Regions from separate parts of the Pseudoalteromonas porphyrae genome, predicted to be linked through region 1. Evidence: predicted binding sites of a transcription regulator. Region 1 holds the regulator's gene; the other holds the start of a gene.

Evidence for each region. Region 1 encodes NrdR, which represses ribonucleotide reductase genes. Its sites were predicted from a motif close to AAACACNANATNTNGTGTTT; they were not measured.
Region 2: nrdA (class 1a ribonucleoside-diphosphate reductase subunit alpha) is a predicted target of NrdR. The motif match lies at 2,501-2,520, and genes of this name have one in related genera.

The regions. Positions count from the first base shown of each region.
Region 1 covers NZ_LHPH01000020.1:12,442-23,313, forward strand. The annotation lists gene ADS77_RS15480 (ligand-binding sensor domain-containing diguanylate cyclase) at 1-1,335, opposite strand, end outside; gene ADS77_RS15485 (phosphatidylglycerophosphatase A) at 1,532-2,017, opposite strand; gene thiL (thiamine-phosphate kinase) at 2,014-2,988, opposite strand; gene nusB (transcription antitermination factor NusB) at 3,034-3,444, opposite strand; gene ribE (6,7-dimethyl-8-ribityllumazine synthase) at 3,460-3,924, opposite strand; gene ribBA (bifunctional 3,4-dihydroxy-2-butanone-4-phosphate synthase/GTP cyclohydrolase II) at 4,071-5,183, opposite strand; gene ADS77_RS15510 (riboflavin synthase) at 5,214-5,867, opposite strand; gene ribD (bifunctional diaminohydroxyphosphoribosylaminopyrimidine deaminase/5-amino-6-(5-phosphoribosylamino)uracil reductase RibD) at 5,890-7,026, opposite strand; gene nrdR (transcriptional regulator NrdR) at 7,028-7,477, opposite strand; gene glyA (serine hydroxymethyltransferase) at 7,580-8,836, opposite strand; gene thrC (threonine synthase) at 9,557-10,840, opposite strand; gene thrB (homoserine kinase) at 10,859-10,872, opposite strand, start outside.
Region 2 covers NZ_LHPH01000005.1:163,035-173,906, reverse strand. The annotation lists gene gyrA (DNA topoisomerase (ATP-hydrolyzing) subunit A) at 1-658, opposite strand, end outside; gene ubiG (bifunctional 2-polyprenyl-6-hydroxyphenol methylase/3-demethylubiquinol 3-O-methyltransferase UbiG) at 838-1,548, shown strand; gene ADS77_RS06405 (HAD family hydrolase) at 1,548-2,231, shown strand; gene nrdA (class 1a ribonucleoside-diphosphate reductase subunit alpha) at 2,612-4,894, shown strand; gene nrdB (class Ia ribonucleoside-diphosphate reductase subunit beta) at 4,964-6,094, shown strand; gene yfaE (class I ribonucleotide reductase maintenance protein YfaE) at 6,094-6,366, shown strand; gene ADS77_RS06385 (YaeQ family protein) at 6,398-6,925, opposite strand; gene ADS77_RS06380 (TonB-dependent receptor) at 7,075-9,471, shown strand; gene ADS77_RS06375 (FKBP-type peptidyl-prolyl cis-trans isomerase) at 9,848-10,465, opposite strand; gene ADS77_RS06370 (hypothetical protein) at 10,570-10,872, opposite strand, start outside.

The DNA of each region.
Region 1 (10,872 bases):
CATACCTCGGCCTGTCCCAATCCAAAAGCCTCCCTTGTTGGAGCGACTGATCGCAAATACAGGGTTATCTTTTAGTGCTCGCCCAGGGACTGTGTATAAGGTTTTATTTTCATAGAAAAAAACACCTCGCCCTGTCGCTATATAAAGTCTATCGCCATCAAACTGTAAATCATGAACTGCCGCGCGGCCATATTGATTGCTCGGTATTTTATTTATAAAGTTTTTATCTAAATCAAAGTAGCCTACGCCACTTCGATTAGCGACCCATAATCGTCCATCCGGTGCTTGGCTAATAGCCATAACGGCTTCTGTCATTTGTGATATTGCAGAATGACGTTCAATCCTCCCTTCATGAGCAAGCCATAACCCCTCACTAAAGCTGGCAAGCCAAATGTTGTTTTCTTTATCACGGTATAAGTCCGCAAACCAAATACTTTGGTCAAGCTGACTGGGTTCAACCCATTGCCAGTCGCCCGAATTATCCCTAAACAATAAACGTCCGTACGTTGAAATCCAGAGCGCCCCATCAGAGTCACTCATAAATTTATAAACAGCAGAATTATTTGCATTTGGGAGGGGAAAAGATCTTAGTTCATCATCAAGGTCTAAAAAGTAAGCGCCTAACTCGGATGCCAAATACAAGTTACCTTCAAGCCAAGCTAAGTCGTGAATAATCGTTTGTGCTAATCGTTCAGGTAAGGAGACTTTAGCAGTAAGTTCTAAGCGTAATTTAGCAAAATCAGAGGATGAGTTAGTTAACCGTAATAAGTGACGTTCATTTACTAGCCATATCCCATCTGATGACAAGGCCATTTTACTGACTGAACCAACAATTTGTGTGATAGGGGTAGCGTTTGCTGCTAAGACTTGATTACTTGTATCTAGGCTTAAACTAATTTGGTTTCGAGGCACATAATATAAGCCATTAGCAGCAATCCAGATGCTCCCTTTACCATCTTCGAGTACATCTCGTACAGGGCCTTTAACATTAAATTGTTGCGCAGCCATGGTGGTTGGATCAATAACAACAATACCATCTTTGGTACCAATCCATAAATAACCATCGCTATCGACTAACAATTTATTAATACCATTACTTGGCAAAAAGTGGCTATTTAAGGTGTTGTAGTTGGTGAAGGTGTTACCATCAAAGCGGCTCAGACCAAATTGAGTACCCAACCACATATAACCCTGCTCATCTTGCACAACACTTTTAAGTGATTGTGAAGGCAAACCATTTTGTGTATTCCATTGCTTTACAACATAGTCTGTAATTGATGCCTTGCTCGGCATACTGCATAGCAGCACGGTAACAACCAATAAAAATCGCATCATAACGTCAACACCTTATTGCAAAGAACGAATACCAATTGTATTAAGCAAGTGGTCGATTATAGTGATCAAAAAAATAATCCTAAAACAATTCGACTATTGCTCCTGCACCGCCATTTCCCCATCCATGTGATTCTATAAACGCCAACGCTGCTTTGTTTAATGAACTATTTAATATAAAGCTTTAAACCTAAGACGATCAGAGCGGTAAATAGCCCAATTTGAACAATGCTTGAACACAAATTAATGAAAATATACCCGCTAAAATATCATCAGCCATTATGCCAAAACCACCATGCACACGCTTATCAAGTAAACGAATAGGGCCAGGCTTAAAAATATCAAAAAAGCGAAACAATAAAAAACCAACTAACAGAGATTGCCAACTCAGCGCAGCACCAATCATGGTAATGTAAAACCCGGCAACTTCATCCCACACAATCGCAGGATGATCGTGCACACCTAAGTCATCTGCGGTTTTGCCACATGCCCATATCCCAAAAACACTTATAACTACAGCAAAAACTATTTGTAACCACAGTGGATAATGCATAGTGATAAAAATAAACGGCAATGCTGCAAACGTGCCAAAAGTACCGGGGGCTTTAGGTGCTAGTCCTAAGCCAAAACCCAAACCAAAAAATTGATGTGGACGTTTTAAATTAAATTTTGAGGGGTTATTCAAACCGACTCCTTGGTAAAGTGTTCAAAGCCTGTACGGTCATATTCTAATTTATTACCGTCGAGCATTAGCTCAATTAGCCCTTCACCACTTTTTATTTGACCAATACAGCTCGCATCGACACCATATTGACGTAATTTCATTTCTAGCATGCTTTTATTACTGTCAGGTACAGTAAATAACAACTCATAATCATCGCCATAATTAAGAATAAAAGGCAGCTGTTGATCTCGCTTTAAAGTAGCGCGCATTGCATCTGAGGTTGGAATATTATTAACATTAATGCTCGCATTGACCTGTGACATACCAACTATATGGCCAAGATCAGCTAATAAACCATCAGAAATATCTATCGCTGAAGATGCAAAACCACGTAAAACTTGACCTGCAGCAACGCGCGGAGTTGGATAATCAAACCGTTGATTAACATATCTTAGGTGTTCTGGCGCTATATTTAAACCTTGTTTTCGAGCCTCTATAGCCAAACCCGCATCGCCTAGAGGTCCAGTAACATAAATCCAATCACCTATTTTAGCACCACTACGACGTAGCGCTTTACCTTCTGGCACAATACCTTTGGCGCAAATAGTAATACTTAAAGGGCCTTGTGTAGTGTCACCACCGATAATTTGTACATTAAAGTACTCAGCAATTTCATGCATGCCCTCGGTGAACTCTTCCAACCACTCGACGTCTATATTTGGCAATGTTAAAGCAACCGAAACCCAGGTCGGCTCAGCGCCCATTGCCGCTAGATCACTTAAGTTTACAGCAAGTACACGATGGCCTAGCGCGCGCGGAGCTATATCATCAAAAAAATGCACGCCCGCAACAAGTGTATCTGTGGTAATAGCTAACTGGCAATTTTGCGGCACAGTCACCAAAGCACAGTCGTCACCAATCCCTAAATTAACATCGCGACGAGTTATACCGCGACCTTTAAAGTAGCGATTAATTAATTCAAATTCCTTCATACACAAAAAAGCCGGCCTATGCCGGCTCTCCTCTTTGCAGTCGCATTACTTACGTAAATGCTTTACTGCTTTATCTAGTACACCATTAACAAACTTATGACTGTCTTCTGCGCCAAAGATTTTAGCAAGCTCAATACCTTCGTTGATAGCAACTTTATAAGGTACATCTTCACGGAATTTCAGCTCATAGCTGCTTAAACGTAAAATAGCGCGTTCAACTTGGTCTAACTCGTCGAAAGGACGCGTTAAATGTGGAGAGACTGCTTCGTCTAGTTGCTTATGATTTATAGCAACACCACGCGAAAGATCTTTAAAGTATTCAACATCAATTTTAGTCACATCATTTTCGATCAACATTTGTTGTTCGATATCGGCAATTGCATTGCCACTTAATTGCCAAGAATAAACGGCTTGAAGTGCTAAAATACGTGCTTTACGCCTTGCTGCTGGTTTCACAAAAATTCCTTAAACTTAAATTTTATCTAACACATTAACCATTTCAAGTGCACCTAGAGCAGCTTCGCCGCCTTTGTTGCCCATTTTAGTGCCCGCGCGTTCAATCGCTTGCTCAATGCTTTCTGTGGTTAATACGCCAAATGCAACCGGGATATCATACTCAAGCGACACTTGCGCTAAGCCTTTATTTGATTCGCCAGCAACAAGATCAAAATGTGGCGTACCACCTCTGATCACGACGCCTAAAGCGATGATTGCATCATACTCTTTTTTTGCTGCAACGCGTTTCGCTGCTAAAGGTAATTCTACCGCACCTGGTACATAAACTACGGTAATATCATCATCAGATACACCACCTGTACGTTTCAATTCATCAACAGCGCCTGCCAAAAGGCTGCTACCAATAAAGTCATTAAAGCGAGAAATAACAATTGCGAATTTCTTACCCGGAGCGTATTTATTACCTTCAATAATTTTCATTCGATAACCCTAAAAAATAAGTTTAAGCGGCTGCGATTGCGCAAAAATTGCTGCGCATCATACCATATAAATAAAATAATAGCCTAGAGCCTGTTTGCCTTTCATAATTAAAGTTTATTAATCTAAAACCAGAAACAGGCCTGAGCTTATTCTGGTTCTACGTAATCAACTACTTCAAGGTGAAAGCCCGACAGCGCATGGTACTTTTTAGGGCGACTCATTAAGCGCATTTTTTCAATTCCCAGATCAGCCAAGATTTGTGAGCCGACACCTACAGTACGCGATGTACCTTGAAACTTACGGTGTGCAACAGTTTCGCCAGCATCTTCTGCTGCAAACGCTTTAACCGTGGCTTCTAATTCATCAGTGCATTCTTGCTTACCAAGAATTACTAACACACCTTGGTGCTTAGCAATATAGGCCATAGCATCTGATAAGCCCCAACTTCTATCGGCACTGCGATCTGATAACAAAATATCATTAAAAGTACTTTGCAGATGAACACGTACTAAAGTTGGTTCATTCGCTTTAACGTCACCGTTTAATAGTGCGTAATGCAGCTGGCCGTCAATAGTATCTTTATAGGTTACTAAATCAAACTCTCCATGCTCTGTTGGCAATTTACATTTCGCGACTTGTTCAATAGTGGTTTCGTTAATGTTACGGTATTCGATAAGATCAGCAATGGTGCCAATTTTGATGTTATGTTGCTCGGCAAATATTTCTAAATCAGGACGGCGCGCCATAGTGCCATCGGCATTAAGAATTTCAACAATTACTGACGATGCTTCAAGCCCAGCTAAACGCGCTAAATCGCAACCAGCTTCAGTATGACCTGCACGGGTTAACACCCCACCCGGTTGCGCCATAATTGGAAAAATATGACCCGGTTGCACGATATCACTTGGCACAGCACCTTTGGCTATCGCAGCTTGTACAGTACGCGCGCGATCTGCAGCAGAAATCCCCGTGGTAACACCTTTAGATGCCTCGATAGACATTGTAAAGTTAGTCGAAAATGCTGCACCATTGTTTTTAACCATTAATGGTAAATCAAGCTGCTCACAACGTTCTTGTGTCATTGTTAAACAAATTAAGCCGCGGCCATGAGTGGCCATAAAATTAATCGCTTCAGCACTTATATGTTCGGCTGCGATAATTAAATCGCCTTCATTTTCTCTATCTTCATCGTCCATCAAAATAACCATTTTACCGGCTTTAATGTCATCAATAATTTCTTGTGCGCTGTGTAAATTCATAATCTGCTCGTGTAAGTTGTGGAGTTGGGGCTACTTAATAAAACCCGCTTGGGCAAGTAAATTCATCGAAATATCTGAACCGGCAGGTTGTTCTGCCCCTTTGATCAAGCGCTCTAAATAACGAGCAATTTGGTCAACTTCTAAATTCACTTGGGTGCCAATTTTAAAATCAGCAATGGTTGTTTGTTCACTCGTATGCGGCACGATAGTCAGTTTAAATTTGTTATCTTCTATCGCATTAACCGTTAGGCTAATACCATCAATACATACCGAGCCTTTATACGGGATATACTTCATCAGTTGCGCATCTGTGCTTAACCAATATTCAACAGCGCGCGCATTGGGCGTAATAGCTGTAATAGTCGCAATACCATCAACGTGCCCAGAGACTAAGTGCCCCCCTAAACGAGATACAGGTTGCATGGCTTTTTCAAGGTTAACCGTTTGCCCTTGTTTATAATGAGCAAACCCGGTTAAGCTTATCGTTTCGTTTGACAAGTCAGCACTAAAACCATCACTGTGCTTTGCTACAACCGTTAAACATACGCCGTTGGTTGCAATACTGTCACCTAAATTCACATCGGCCATATCAAGGTTGCTACTTTGAATGCGAATGGCTAAATCACCTTGTTTTTGTTCTAATTTACTAATTGTGCCTGTTGCTTCTATTATACCAGTAAACATAAGGTTGCTCTTCAATAGTAGGTTAAGGCGCTGTATTTAAACACCGCGCAGCTGTGATACGAATATCATCACCAATTAGTGCACATTCGCTAATTGTTAAGTTGTCCACATCTTGCATATTTGTCTGTTCTGCAAAATTTAATAAACTTTTGGCATCGTTACCTAACAATTTAGGTGCGAAATAAATAATGTATTCATCAATAAGCCCCTGCTCTGTCATTTTTCCCGCAAGGGTTGCACCGGCCTCTAACCAAATATGATTAAATTGGCGTTGTGCTAAAAGCTTGAGAGCGGCCAGTAAATCAACCTTATTATTTTGTTTTGGCACTACAATATGGCTTACGTAATGAGGCCATTGCTTTGATTTATCAAGCTCAGTGGTAAGAATAATTATCTCACTTTCTATACTAAACAAAGCCAGTTCAGGAGTTAAACGATTTTGTGAATCAATAATAATTCTTACTGGCTGACGCAAAGGTAACTCTGTGGGTAATGATTCTGGCAATTCATCAATACGAACATTAAGCTTGGCGTCATCAACTAAAACGGTATCTGCCCCCGTTAAAATAGCGCAGCTTTGTGCACGATAAAGTTGCACATCTTGACGAGCTTTAGAGCCCGTAATCCATTTACTTTGACCATTTTTAAGAGCCGTTTTACCATCAAGACTTGCCGCCATTTTACAGGTAATAAATGGCATGCCTTGTTCCATACGCTTTAAAAAGCCACGGTTTAATAGTTTAGCTTGTTGCTCTAATAGCCCTGATGCAACCTCAATTCCTGCATCAGCTAAAATTGCGAGACCTTTACCTGCCACTTGCGGATTTGGATCAACCATCGCGGCAATCACTTTTATCACGCCCGCGGCTTTTAGGCCTTCGGCACACGGAGGTGTGCGACCAAAATGACTACAAGGCTCAAGTGTGACATACGCAGTGGCACCTTTGGCTTGGCTACCTGCCATTGCTAACGCATTGACTTCAGCATGACCTTGCCCAGCTAATTGATGAAAGCCTTCACCAATAATCTGACCACCTTTAACTAGCACACAGCCAACATTAGGATTTGGTGTTGTTGTAAAGCGTCCTTGCTTGGCAAGTTCAATAGCCCGTGCCATAAATTGATGATCTTGCTCTGTGAATAATACGTTTTGACTCATTTTACTCCCCTAAGCGGGCGATTTCTTCACCAAATTCACGGATATCTTCAAACGAACGATACACAGAAGCAAAACGTACATAGGCGACTTTATCGAGTTTTTTAAGCGCTTCCATAATACACTCACCAATTAAGTGGCTGGATATCTCACGCTCACCCGTTGCTCGTAGTTGAGATTTGATAATATTGACAACTTCGTCAACCTGCTCAGTACTAACGGGACGTTTTTCTAATGCGCGGTGTAGACCATTGAGAAGTTTATCTTCGTTGAAAGGTTCGCGACTGCCATCTTGTTTAATTACCCGAGGCATCACAAGTTCAGCACCTTCAAAGGTGGTAAAGCGTTCATGACACTCATTGCATTCACGGCGTCGTCTAACTTGGTGGCCACCACCAACTAAACGCGAGTCAATTACTTTGGTATCTTTTGCGGTGCAAAATGGGCAATGCATAGGTATCAGCTTCCATTAAAAACAAAAAAGGCCGCTTTAAGGCGGCCTTTATAATAGCAAAAAACGTCGCTATTGTGATCTAAATTACAGTGGGCTTAATAATTAAGCGTAAACAGGTAATTTTTTACAGATTGCTTTAACTTTTTCTTTAACTTGTGCTTGTACAGACTCATCAGTGATGTTGTCTAGCACGTCACAGATCCAGCCCGCTAGCTCTTTGGATTCAGCTTCTTTAAAACCACGGCGTGTGATTGCAGGTGAACCAATACGCAGACCAGAGGTAACAAATGGTGAACGTGGATCGTTTGGTACTGAGTTTTTGTTCACTGTAATATTCGCATTACCCAGAGCTGCATCTGCATCTTTACCAGTGATGTCTTTATTGATTAAATCAAGTAAGAACAAGTGATTTTCTGTTTTATCAGACACGATTTTGTAGCCGCGCTCTTGCATTACTGCAACCATTGCTTGGGCATTTTTAACAACTTGAGTTTGGTATACTTTAAACTCTGGTTGTAGTGCTTCTTTAAATGCCACTGCTTTTGCAGCAATAACATGACATAAAGGACCACCTTGGCCACCTGGGAAAACAGCGCTATTAAGCTTTTTATAAATAGCTTCGTCGCCACAGGCTGAAATAATCAAACCGCCACGTGGACCTGCTAATGTTTTATGCGTAGTAGTAGTTACAACGTGTGCATGTGGTACTGGGCTTGGGTAAACGCCTGCAGCAATAAGACCAGCAACGTGAGCCATATCTACGAACAAGTAAGCGCCTACTTTATCAGCGATTTCACGGAATTTAGCCCAATCAACAATACCTGAGTATGCTGAGAAACCACCGATGATCATTTTTGGTTTATGCTCAAGTGCTAGCGCTTCAACTTGTGCGTAATCAATTTCGCCCGTTGCTTCGTCAAGTCCGTATTGGATTGCATTATAAAGCTTACCAGAGAAGCTCACATGTGAACCATGCGTTAAGTGACCACCATGAGCTAAGCTCATACCAAGTACCGTATCGCCAGCATCTAATAGCGCTAAAAATACAGCGGCATTTGCTTGTGAGCCAGCATGAGGCTGAACGTTTGCGTATTCAGAACCAAACAATTCATTTGCACGGTCAATCGCTAGTTGCTCAACCACGTCAACGTGCTCACAACCACCGTAATAACGCTTGCCCGGATAACCTTCAGCATATTTATTTGTTAACTGTGAACCCTGCGCTTCTAGTACGCGTGGGCTACAGTAGTTTTCAGATGCGATAAGCTCAATGTGTTCTTCTTGACGAGCAGTCTCTTTGTTGATTGCGTCAAATAACTCTGGATCAAAATCCGAAATATTCATGCTACGTTCTAACATGGGGGCTCCTAGGGCAACGTGTATGGTGTTTTTAAAGGCAATATTGTACGCTGAAAACGTCAATTTGACTACGGTGTAAAGATGAACATATTTAAACAGGGATTGAATTTAATTCACAGTGTTTTTGTAATGATATTTTTTTATAGAAACATAAATAATACTAATAAATAAAACAACTAAATATTTGTATTTTTAATGTGTTAATTTATTGCATTTGTTTCTATTTACACTACTATTGTACGAAATGTAATCATGGATGATCATAGGCTTATTATGTTAGCTAAACCTATTTACGAATTTATTCCCTACTGCTATTTTATTTTTGGTGGGTTTTGCATTCTTTTCTCGACTACCCTATTGCCGACGGCTATCGGCATTGCTTTGTTCTTAAATGGCGCAAACATTTGGCGTCTGCGATCTAATGCGCGCCGTATAGATCATAAAGTAAACCGAAAAAAAGTAAGGAAACACTATTATTATTATGAATTTAAGCCCTTCATTCTGTTGCTTACTGGTCTAATTCTAGTTAGTCGGGTACCCAATCAACTCGTTACACTTGCTGGCGCGATGATCTGTTTGATTGGCATTTTAATTTTATGTTTACGTATTTTAAATCGTCGTTCACGGTCCATGGTTTAAATTTAAATATTTTTACAATAAAAAAGCGATATACGTAATGTATTATCGCTTTTTTGTTTTAACTTTATCTAATTATAAAAATTAGCCTAATTTAGCTAATAAAATATCGCGAAGCACACTGTAGTCATCTGCAATATCTTCAGCCAAACATGGCTTAGCTAATGCATCCGCTAATGGTTTTGGCATATCGAGCTCTATATTTAAAATCTCTTCTACGCTATCTTTAAACTTAGCTGGATGCGCTGTAGCTAAGAACACCCCTGCCGTTCCTTGTGCTAAATTAGCTTTAAGTCCCTGATAAGCTATTGCTGTGTGAGGCTCTGCAACATAGCCCGTTTGTTGAATTTTTTTCATCACTGTTTGTGTATTGCTTTCATCAACGCTGGTTGAATAAAAGTCATCATAACTAAACCAATTATTATCTAACATGGTTTGCACTCGTGGCCAGTTATTAGGTTTGCTCACGTCCATTGCGTTTGAAAGTGATTCTATCGTCGCATTAGGTGCCCAGTTTTTATCATGGATAAAGCGCGGTACAGTATCATTCTGATTCGTTGTTGCACTGAGTTTAGCGACAGGCAAACCAATAACAGCACCGATCATTGCCGCACACACGTTACCAAAATTACCACTTGGCACAGAGATATGCGCGTTAGCACGTTTTTCTTTCGGTAATTGTGCAATTGCTTCAAAGTAGTAACAAACTTGTGCAACTAAACGGCTGATATTAATTGAATTAGCCGAGTTTAAACCTAGTCGAGATTTAATTTCATCATCTAAAAATGCATTTTTTACCATCGCTTGGCAATCATCAAAACTACCATCAACTGCATAACAATGAATGTTATTCCCCAATGTAGTGAACAGTTTTTGCTGCGCTAGAGAAATTTTCCCTTTTGGATAAAGGATCACCACATCAATATTTGGTTTATTATAAAACGCATGAGCAACAGCTGCACCTGTGTCACCAGAGGTTGCTGTTAGTATTGTAGTTTTTTCACCTTGGCTAAATTGTGCTAAGCACTCAGCCATAAAGCGGCCACCAAAGTCTTTAAAGGCAAGTGTTGGACCGTGGAACAATTCCAAACAATAAATATTTTCTTCTACTTCAACCAGTTTTACCGGAAAGTTAAACGCATTTTGCACCATTTGCGCAACAGTATCTGCGGGCAACTCATCGCCAATTAAATGCGATAAAATTTTACTACTACGACTAACAAAGTCCATATCAAGTAAAGCATCAATGTCCGCCAGTGGCGCTAGGGATTCAGGAAAGAATACGCCTTGGTTTCGGCCTAAACCTGTTTTAACTGCATCAACAAACGACACTTTTTGTGAATCATCTTTTAAATTATGTAATTGCATTATTTATTCCTTAAATTCTTATAACTGACGCG
Region 2 (10,872 bases), on a different contig from region 1:
CAGTTGGGAAATCTGGCCCCGGAATATAATCCATTAACTCAAGGATTGTTAAATCAGGGTTTTGAATAAGGGCTAAACAACCATTCACAACTTCAGTTAAGTTATGAGGCGGAATGTTTGTTGCCATACCTACCGCAATACCCGATGAACCGTTTACTAATAAGTTAGGAACTTTCGTAGGCAATACGTCAGGAATTTGCTCTGTACCGTCGTAGTTAGGTACAAAATCAACCGTTTCTTTTTCAAGATCGGCCAAAAGCTCATGAGACATTTTCGCCATACGGACTTCCGTATAACGCATTGCTGCTGCTGAGTCACCATCAACTGAACCAAAGTTACCTTGGCCGTCTACTAGCATATAACGTAATGAGAATGGCTGTGCCATACGTACGATCGTGTCATACACAGCGCTGTCGCCATGGGGATGGTATTTACCAATTACGTCACCAACCACACGGGCTGATTTTTTGTAAGGCTTATTCCAATCATTATTAAGCTCGTTCATAGCAAACAAAACGCGGCGGTGAACAGGTTTTAAACCATCACGTACGTCTGGTAATGCTCGTCCTACAATTACGCTCATTGCGTAATCTAAATAGGAGTTTTTTAACTCGTCTTCAATATTGACTGGCAGAATTTCATTGGCGAAATCAGTCATTTGATATCACATTCCTTCAGTATTTACCCCTAAAGTGCCACATACTGGGCGCTTGCGGGTATTTAGTTATTATTACCAAGTCATGCTACCACAATTTATTTATATTTACAGGCGCTAAATCTTTGCGATTTATTAATTTCCCCCTATATAATGGCCTCAGATTGACGAGGAAGCTTTTTATGACCGAACATCAAAATGTAGATAACGCAGAAATTGCAAAATTTGAAGCCATTGCCGAACGATGGTGGGACCGAGATGGAGAATTTAAACCTCTTCATGAGATCAACCCGTTACGATTAGACTTCATAGCCGACAAAGCCCATGGTTTGTTTGACAAAGAAACACTCGACGTAGGTTGTGGTGGTGGAATTTTAAGTGAAAGTATGGCGCGAATGGGCGCACACGTGACCGGTATTGATATGGGTCAAGAACCATTAACCGTGGCTAAATTGCACAGTTTAGAAACAGGTGTAAATGTTGAGTATATAAAAATACCAGCAGAAGAGTATGCAGCGCAGTACCCTGCTCGCTTTGATACTATTACCTGCATGGAAATGTTAGAACATGTACCTGATCCCGCTTCTATTATCCATGCCGTTGCCAAACTAGCCAAACCGGGTGCGGATGTATTTTTTTCAACCTTAAATAAAACCCCAAAAGCATATTTGTTTGCCATTGTTGGCGCAGAAAAGTTATTAAAAATGGTGCCAGAGGGAACTCACGACCACAAAAAATTTATTAAACCTGCACAACTTATTGCATGGGCAGAGCAAGCTGGATTAAAAGTACGTGCCAGCGCTGGCCTTAGTTATAACCCGCTATCAAAGCAATACAGCTTAAATACCGATGTCAGCGTTAATTATATTTTGCACTTTGAGAAACTGGCGTAATGGCTGACTCTAAAACAGCAACGCCAGTTATTAGCTATGATGCCTTTATTTTTGATTTAGATGGCACACTACTGGACACCGCAGATGATCTAGGCGCAGCGCTTAATAGCGTACTCGTTGATCATGATCAACCACAGGTTTCGGCTGACATCTATCGTCCTGCAGCTTCTAATGGTGCCATGGCGCTGCTGGAAGCCGGGTTCGGCCAGCAGTGGCATGCTCACCCAAAGCAAGGTGATTTACGCCAGCAATTGTTAAATGCTTACGCAAATAATATTGCAACGCATAGCCACTGTTTTTCTGGTATAGCGTCTTTATTAATTGCTCTTGAGCAAAAAAACATTAAATGGGGAATAATGACCAATAAACCTGGCTTTTTGACCACCCCATTAGTTTCAGCGATTACTGAATTAAAAGGCGCGCAAGCGGTTGTCAGTGGTGACACGTTAGCAGTAGCCAAGCCTTCCCCATTGCCGCTACTACACACCGCTAATTTATTAGGTGTTGAACCAACTCGGTGTTTATACATAGGTGATGCACAGCGTGACATTGTCGCAGCCAAAGCTGCAAACATGCACAGCGCTACGGCATTATGGGGATATATCCCTAGTGTAGCTGATGCAATAGGCTGGCAAGCTGATTTTAATTGGTACTCCCCTATTGATGCTTTTAACCATATATAGTGTCTAGCTAATTTTTAACCACTACATATTGTGATTGTGTTAATTTTTGTGCATTGATTGCTGATAAAAAAAGCAGCAGAAATTTATTTTTAAAATGAGATAATTTACTCAATCTGGAGTTGATTTTTATAAATTTCATTTTAATCAGAAGGTCAAAGGTTAATGCCCACTAACACAATCATGTTATCCCAACCTTATCCACAATCAAGGGTATTTATGTACCTTGCAAAAGATCGCAGACCACTCTATCTTGTGACCTAGAATTTGATAAGCACCAGATGTTGTGGCTAAGACTTATACAATTAAATTCTCGTTAAAGTAGCATTAACACAATAAAAATTTTTTTAGAAAATATTTCCTCAAGGAATACAGGCAAAATTATGAACCAACAGCTATCTGTAAGCAAACGTGACGGCCGCAAAGAGTCACTTGATTTAGATAAGATCCATCGCGTTATTGCTTGGGCCGCCGAGGGTCTAAAAAATGTCTCTGTCTCGCAAGTTGAATTAAAATCACATATTCAATTTTATGACGGTATTCGTACCGAAGACATTCATGAAACCATCATTAAAGCGGCAGCCGATCAGATCTCTAAAGAGTCTCCTGATTATCAGTACTTAGCTGCACGTTTAGCTGTATTCCACCTACGTAAAAAAGCATATGGTCAATTTGAACCACCTCGTTTATATGATCACATTGTTAAACTAGTTGAAGACAAGCGCTACGACGCTCACTTACTGGCTGATTACACAGAACAAGAAATTGATGCATTGGACGAGTACCTTGATCATGGACGTGATTTAAACTTCAGCTACGCTGCGGTTAAACAACTTGAAGGTAAGTATTTAGTCCAAAACCGCGTTACAGGCGAAATCTATGAGAGCGCGCAGTTTCTATACATTTTAGTAGCCGCCAGTCTGTTTTCAGATTACCCAAAAGAAACACGTTTAGATTACATTAAACGTTTTTACGACGCAGTTTCATTATTTAAAATTTCATTACCAACTCCAATCATGGCCGGTGTACGTACGCCGACACGTCAATTTAGTTCATGTGTACTTATTGAGTGTGGTGATAGCTTAGATTCTATCAATGCAACATCATCCGCGATTGTAAAATACGTATCGCAACGTGCAGGCATTGGTATTAATGCTGGTAGCATTCGTGCACTTGGTAGCCCTATTCGCAATGGCGAAGCCTACCACACCGGTTGTATTCCTTTTTATAAGCACTTCCAAACAGCCGTTAAAAGCTGCTCGCAAGGTGGTGTGCGTGGTGGTGCAGCCACTTTGTTCTACCCGCTTTGGCATTTAGAAGTTGAAAATTTATTAGTACTTAAAAACAACCGTGGTGTTGATGATAACCGTGTACGTCACCTTGACTACGGTGTTCAGTTTAATAAACTTATGTACTCGCGTTTAATTAAAGACGATTACATCACGCTCTTTAGCCCATCAGACGTGCCTGGTTTATATAATGCGTTTTTTGAAGATCAAGATGAATTTGATAAATTATATGTGCAGTACGAACAAGATGACTCAATTCGTAAAAAACGTATTAAAGCCATTGAACTGTTTTCAATGTTTGCACAAGAGCGTGCAAGTACAGGCCGTATTTACTTACAAAATGTAGATCACTGCAATACGCACAGCCCGTTCATTGCTAAAGTTGCGCCTATTCGTCAATCTAACTTATGTTTAGAAATAGCGTTACCAACTAAGCCGCTTAACAATGTAAATGATGAAGAAGGCGAGATTGCTTTATGTACTTTGTCAGCATTTAACTTAGGTGCGATTGAGTCACTGGATGAGCTTGAAGAACTTGCAGAGCTGGCTGTACGTGCCCTTGATAATCTGCTTGATTTCCAAGACTACCCTGTCCCCGCTGCAAAAAATGCAACCATGGGTCGTCGCACATTAGGTATAGGCGTAATCAACTACGCTTACTATCTTGCTAAAAATGGTAAGCGTTACTCTGATGGCAGTGCTAACGCATTAACGCACAAAACATTTGAAGCAATTCAGTACTACCTAATGAAAGCATCAAATGAACTTGCAAAAGAACGCGGTGCTTGCCCTAAATTTAACGAAACAACGTATTCACAAGGTATTATGCCAACAGATACGTATAAGCGTGATTTAGATAAAATCTGTGATGAGCCATTGCATCTAGATTGGGACACATTGCGTGCCAATATTAAAGAGTATGGTATGCGTAACTCAACGTTATCTGCGTTGATGCCGTCAGAGACATCATCACAGATTTCAAACGCAACGAATGGTATTGAGCCTCCTCGCGGGCATATCAGTGTAAAAGCCAGTAAAGATGGTATTTTAAAGCAAGTTGTGCCTGAGTATGAGCGCCTAAAAGATAGCTACGAGTTATTATGGGATATCCCATCAAACAAAGGTTATTTAGAACTTGTTGGTATTATGCAAAAATTTGTTGACCAAACAATTTCTGCAAACACTAATTATGATCCAAATAAGTTCGAAGGGGGTAAAGTACCTATGAAGGTGTTACTACAAGACTTACTAGGTGCATATAAACTAGGAGTTAAAACACTTTACTACCATAATACACGTGATGGTGCTTCTGATATGCAAGACGAAACACCAGAAGTGGAAGATGATGATTGTGCAGGCGGCGCATGTAAAATCTAATCGATTATAAATATAAATTTGAAGCGGGCTTTACGCCCGCTTTATCCTGTTCGTTTTTTGAGTGATCTTATGTCTTATACTACTTTTAGCCGAAACCATAATAACCAACTACAAGAACCGATGTTTTTCGGCCAAACCGTTAACGTATCGCGTTATGATCAACAGAAGTACCCTATTTTCGAAAAATTAATTGAAAAACAACTTTCGTTTTTTTGGCGCCCAGAAGAAGTTGATGTAAGCAAAGACCGCTTAGATTTCCAAGCCTTGCCAGATCACGAAAAACATATATTTTTAAGTAATTTAAAATACCAAACTTTGCTTGATAGTGTACAAGGTCGATCGCCTAATGTTGCATTATTGCCAATTGTGTCTATTCCTGAACTTGAAACTTGGATTGAAACATGGGCATTCAGTGAAACAATTCATAGCCGTTCATATACACATATTATTCGTAATGTAACCCAAGCCCCTGAACTTATTTTTGACGATATCGTCAGTAATGAAAAAATTAGTGAACGTGCTGATGCGGTAACTAAATATTACGACGAGTTAATTAATAAAGTTGCCGTATACAACTTATATGGTGAAGGTAAGCATGTGCTTAACGGTGAAACCGTTAATATCAGTTTATTTGAGCTTAAAAAACTTTTGTACCTTGCCATGATGTCAGTGAATATTTTAGAAGCGATCCGCTTTTATGTTAGCTTTGCTTGCTCATTTGCATTTGCTGAGCGAGAGCTAATGGAAGGTAATGCAAAAATAATAAAACTTATTGCCCGTGATGAAGCACTGCATTTATCTGGTACACAACATATTCTTAATATTATGCAAGATGGCAAAGATGACCCTGAAATGGCTATTGTAGCCGCACAGTGTCGTGAAGAAGCAATTCAAATGTTTGTTGATGCTGCTGAGCAAGAAAAAGAATGGGCTGAGTATTTATTTAAAGATGGATCCATGATTGGTTTAAATAAAGATATTCTTTGTCAATACGTAGAATACATTACCAATGCACGTATGATTGCAGTTGGCCTACCTGCACAATTTCCGAGTAACAGCAATCCAATTCCTTGGATCAGCTCATGGCTTGTTTCTGATAATGTACAGGTTGCCCCACAGGAAGCCGAAATAAGCTCATATCTTGTTGGCCAAATTGACTCGCAAGTAGATGCGTCTGACTTTGGTGATTTTGATCTCTAATGTCTGTACAAAAAACTGCAAAGGTTCACCTTGCAGATGACAGCCAGTGTTTTGATTTTAATACTGGCTGCCCTTCTCTTTTAGACTGTTTAGAACAAAACAAATTAACTGTGCCCTATCAGTGCCGCGAAGGCTATTGTGGTGCCTGTAGGGCAACGCTTATTGATGGAACTGTTAATTATAACCAAGAGCCTTTAGCGTTTGTCAGAGAAGGCGAAGTATTACTGTGTTGTTGTAAACCAAATGGCAGTATTACCCTGAGTTTTAAATGATTAAAAGACGAGATATAAACATTGGTACGTTTTAGTGCCAATCAAATTTATTCGTTTCATAGCAATGATCTTTATCGCTAATCATCAAACTTGTGTCATCTATTATAACATCCCAGCTTAAGTTTCTCGTTAAGCCAGCTCGTATATCATCAATAAACTGCTGATCAATTTCAATAATATGGCTGTTTGAAAAGAAACTCAATCGTGTCTGAACATCCGCTAGCCAATCAGTATTGGCGGCGGTCAATATAAGAAGCTCATCAACATTTTTGGCTATTTTAATTAGCTGCTCTGCATCGGGCTTATCAACACTTAGCCATGTCTTATAATGCTCGTCTAAGGCTTTAATACTAACGTCTGGCGTTAGTTTATCAAATTGCTTATTTATCACCGCATCTTTATCATAAGATAGCAGACAGTAACCAAGTAGCTTTAAAATAAAATGCTCTAAGCTCTCATTCTTAACTAAAGCCGTAGTGAACACTTCTTGGTGGTTCCGTTGCTGGCGCAAATCAGCAATAGTAAACCGAGCTTTAAAAACGCGGGTTTTATCACTCATTGCAAATACCTATGATCGGCTACTTAAAAGTAAGTATAGCGGATATAAAAATTTAAGCGGATTATTAAAAGTTATGGTATAACATTATTGATCCACTTTATTGTTGGTGTTATATTATATCACAACATAATCATCACGATGTAGTACTCATGATCCGACATTCATTAATTTCCACTGCAATAATCACTGCCCTTAGTTCATTTTCCGCTCATGCTGGCATTATCAAAGGCCAAGTATTAGATACTAATAATCAACCAATTAGTCAGGCCGATGTACATATACACGGGAAAACACAATCAATTAAAACTGATGACAATGGTCAATTCAGTATTAATGTTGATGCCAATAGTCAATTACACATAAGTAAAAGTAATTACATTGATGCACGTATTGCAGTAAATGAAGCTAGCTCGGCTCTAAATATTACACTCACCCCAACGTCTGTTGAAACGATGGTCGTATATGCGTCAGCTTTGCATAAAAACAGCTTAGAAATGATTTCGCCAGTGAGCGTACTTGCTGGTGATGAATTACGTAACAAAGCTAAACCAACCCTAGGTGAAACTCTCAAGGGAATTCCTGGCGTAAATGCCAGTTATTTTGGTCCAGTATCATCAAGTCCAATTATCCGTGGTTTAGATGGCCCGCGTGTTAAGATCACACAAAACGGATTAGACAGTAGTGATGCGTCACGCATTGGTCCTGATCACGCGACCTCAAACGATAGTTTAGCTGCAGAACAAATTGAAGTTTTACGTGGACCTGCAACCCTACTCTATGGGTCAGGTGCGATCGGCGGCGTGGTAAATGTTGTTGATAACCGAATTCCGACTGATAACATTGAACAGCTAACTGGTGCTGTTGAATACACCCATGACACGGTTTCAAATGCTAATACGTATGCAGCAAAACTGGAAACAGGTCACAACAACTTTAATTTTCATTTTGATGGTACAAAACGTACTGGTGATGATTATCAAACGCCGCGTTTTGATTTACCCGAAGAAGAGCACGAAGATCATGACGGCCATGAAGAAGAAGAACATGAAACCGCAACATCTGTAGAAAACACATTTATTGATAGTCAAACCGTTAATTTTGGTACCAGTTATGTGGGTGAACATTTTACTCTTGGTTTGGCTTACGGACGTATTGATACTGACTACGGTATCCCTGCACATGAACACCATGAACACGAACACGATCATGAGCTCGGCCATGACCACGAAGAAGGTGAAGAAACGCCAGTTTATGCACGTGTAGAGCAAGATCGCTGGCAAGGTCTTATGAGCTATGCGTTGCATAATAATTGGATAGAAACAATTAACTTACGTGTTGGTTATACTGACTATCGTCATGCTGAAATTGAAGATGGTGCTATTGGTACTATTTTTAGTAACGAAACTACAGAAGCACGATTAAACATTGAGCATAAGTTTGCTAATTGGCACGGTATGGTAGGTTATCACTTTAGCGATTCTGACTATGACGCTAATGGCGAAGAAGCATTTACTCCAGCCAGTAAAACAACCAGTCATGCAATCTTTATTTTAGAAGAGCAGCAAATTGGTGATGTTACTATTGAGTTTGGTGCACGCTTAGAAGATTACACTATTGATAGCGCAATCGCAGACCATGACCATGACCATGACCATGACCATGACCATGACCATGATGAGTCAAACGCACAAACACAGCTATACAGTAAAAGTTTCACTAATTTAAGCGTCTCTGCAGGTGGTATTTGGCAGTATACGCCAGGACAAAGTATCGCACTAAGCTTATCTCATTCTGAACGAGCACCGCTTTCTGCTGAATTACTTTCAAATGGTGTTCATATTGCCACCGGCACCTATGAACTTGGCCTAGGCTATGAAATTGAAGAAGGTGAGATTCACTTTGAGCCAGAGGATATAAAGCAAGAAACATCAACTAATATTGATTTAAGTTTTAGACGCTTTAGTGGTGATTTTGGTTATACCGTTAACTTTTTTTATAACGATATTGAAAATTTCTATTATCAGCAAAATACGGGTCTAGTCTTCGATGAAGAGCATGGTTTAGAAGCTGCAGAAGAAGGTCACGAAGGTGACATGACTGTATATCAATTTGTAAGCAAAGATGCACAATTATATGGTCTAGAATTTGATGCGCATTACAAAATAAATTCAAATGCGATGATCAAGCTTTTTGGTGATTCTACAACGGCCAAGCTATCTTCTGACGATAATAACTTACCGCGTATACCTGCGAACAAGTTAGGCTCTGAGTTACAATATAATCTTAATGATTGGCAGTTTAGCTTAACCGGCACACATTATTTTGAACAAAATGACATTACCGCTTATGAAACTGCAACTGATAGCTATACATTATTTGATGCACAAGCAAATTACCAATTAACCGTTGGCCCTGTTGATACACAATTTTATATCAATATAGATAATATTACAGATGAATTAGGCTTTGTTCACAGCTCTTTTATCAAGGATAAAGCCCCTCTACCTGGTCGTAATTTTAGAATTGGTGTACGTGGTTACTTTTAATACCAATCTGGGTCGATATGGGGTCTATTTAATGACAAGTAAATTGCGTTATAACGAGGACGTGTTGACCTTTCGTGATTAATTTTGCAGCAGTATGTTTGGCATTTAGGCAAGGCAGCGCCTATGGTGTGGGTGTTCCCCATAAATAGGCGATAACGCAGTATAAATGCCAAACATGCGCTGCCCAAAGGGTTCTTCCTAAGCAAAAATTTTTATATCCAGTGGTTCTAAATTAAAAATTTTTAACGCCGTTATAGCGTGATTTACTTCGTTAAATTGTTCAAATGTTTATGCAGATTAGTATAATATTACTTTGTAACAACAAAAAGCCGCGCTAATAAATATTAGCGCGGCTTTTTAATATCAAAATGTCTAATTAAAGAATTTCGATTAACTCAACATCAAAAATAAGCGTTGAGAAAGGAGCAATTGCAGCGCCAGCACCACGTTCACCATAAGCAAGCTCATGAGGAACATATAAACGCCATTTTGAGCCAGTGCCCATCATTTGTAATGCTTCAGTCCAACCTTTGATCACGCCACCTACAGGGAACTCAGCAGGTTGACCACGCTCATAAGAGCTATCAAAAACAGTACCGTTGATTAATGTACCATGGTAATGAGTACGTACAGTTGATTCTGCCGTTGGCTTAGCGCCTTCACCAGCAGTTAATACTTCATACTGTAAACCAGACTCAGTTACTGTGATTTCAGAACGTTTTGCATTTTCTTCTAAAAATGAAATGCCTTCAGCAGAGAGTACTTTTGACTCTTCTTCACGACGTGCTTGAATTTCTGTATTGATTTTTTCGAATGCAGCTTGGATCTCAGGGATCTCGACTTGGAAGTCGCTACCAGCATACGCATCTTTCATGCCTTCAAATACTGAATTTAAGTTTAAACCTTCGAATGGATTAGCTTTAAGTTGCTCACCCATTTGTAAGCCAATACCGTAACTTGCTTTTTCAGCATCTGTAGTAAAATTATCTGACATAATGTGTTTCACGTTTTGTTTATACCAACCTATCATGCGCTGGTATCAGTTAAAAGACGCGTCTATGCTATCATAAAAAAAAGCCCTTTTGGGCTTCTTTAAGCTTAGTTTTTATTGAGTTTTTGCTTAATTAGGCCCATTGCAAAAGTAAATGCAGGCAGGCTGATTAAAATACCAGCAAGCAATGGTCTACTCAATAATGCATGCGTACCAACTAATACCGCAGGTACTACAACAACACCAACGACCCCAATAAAAAATGCACCAATCACAGGCCAATGTTTGTCATATTTTGTGATCAAATGTCCACTGAGAATATTGAAACCTAAACAATAAACAAACGACGTAAGTAAAACAGCATCAGGTTGGGCATCAATAGCCATTTTGACGAGCAAGTTGATGGCACT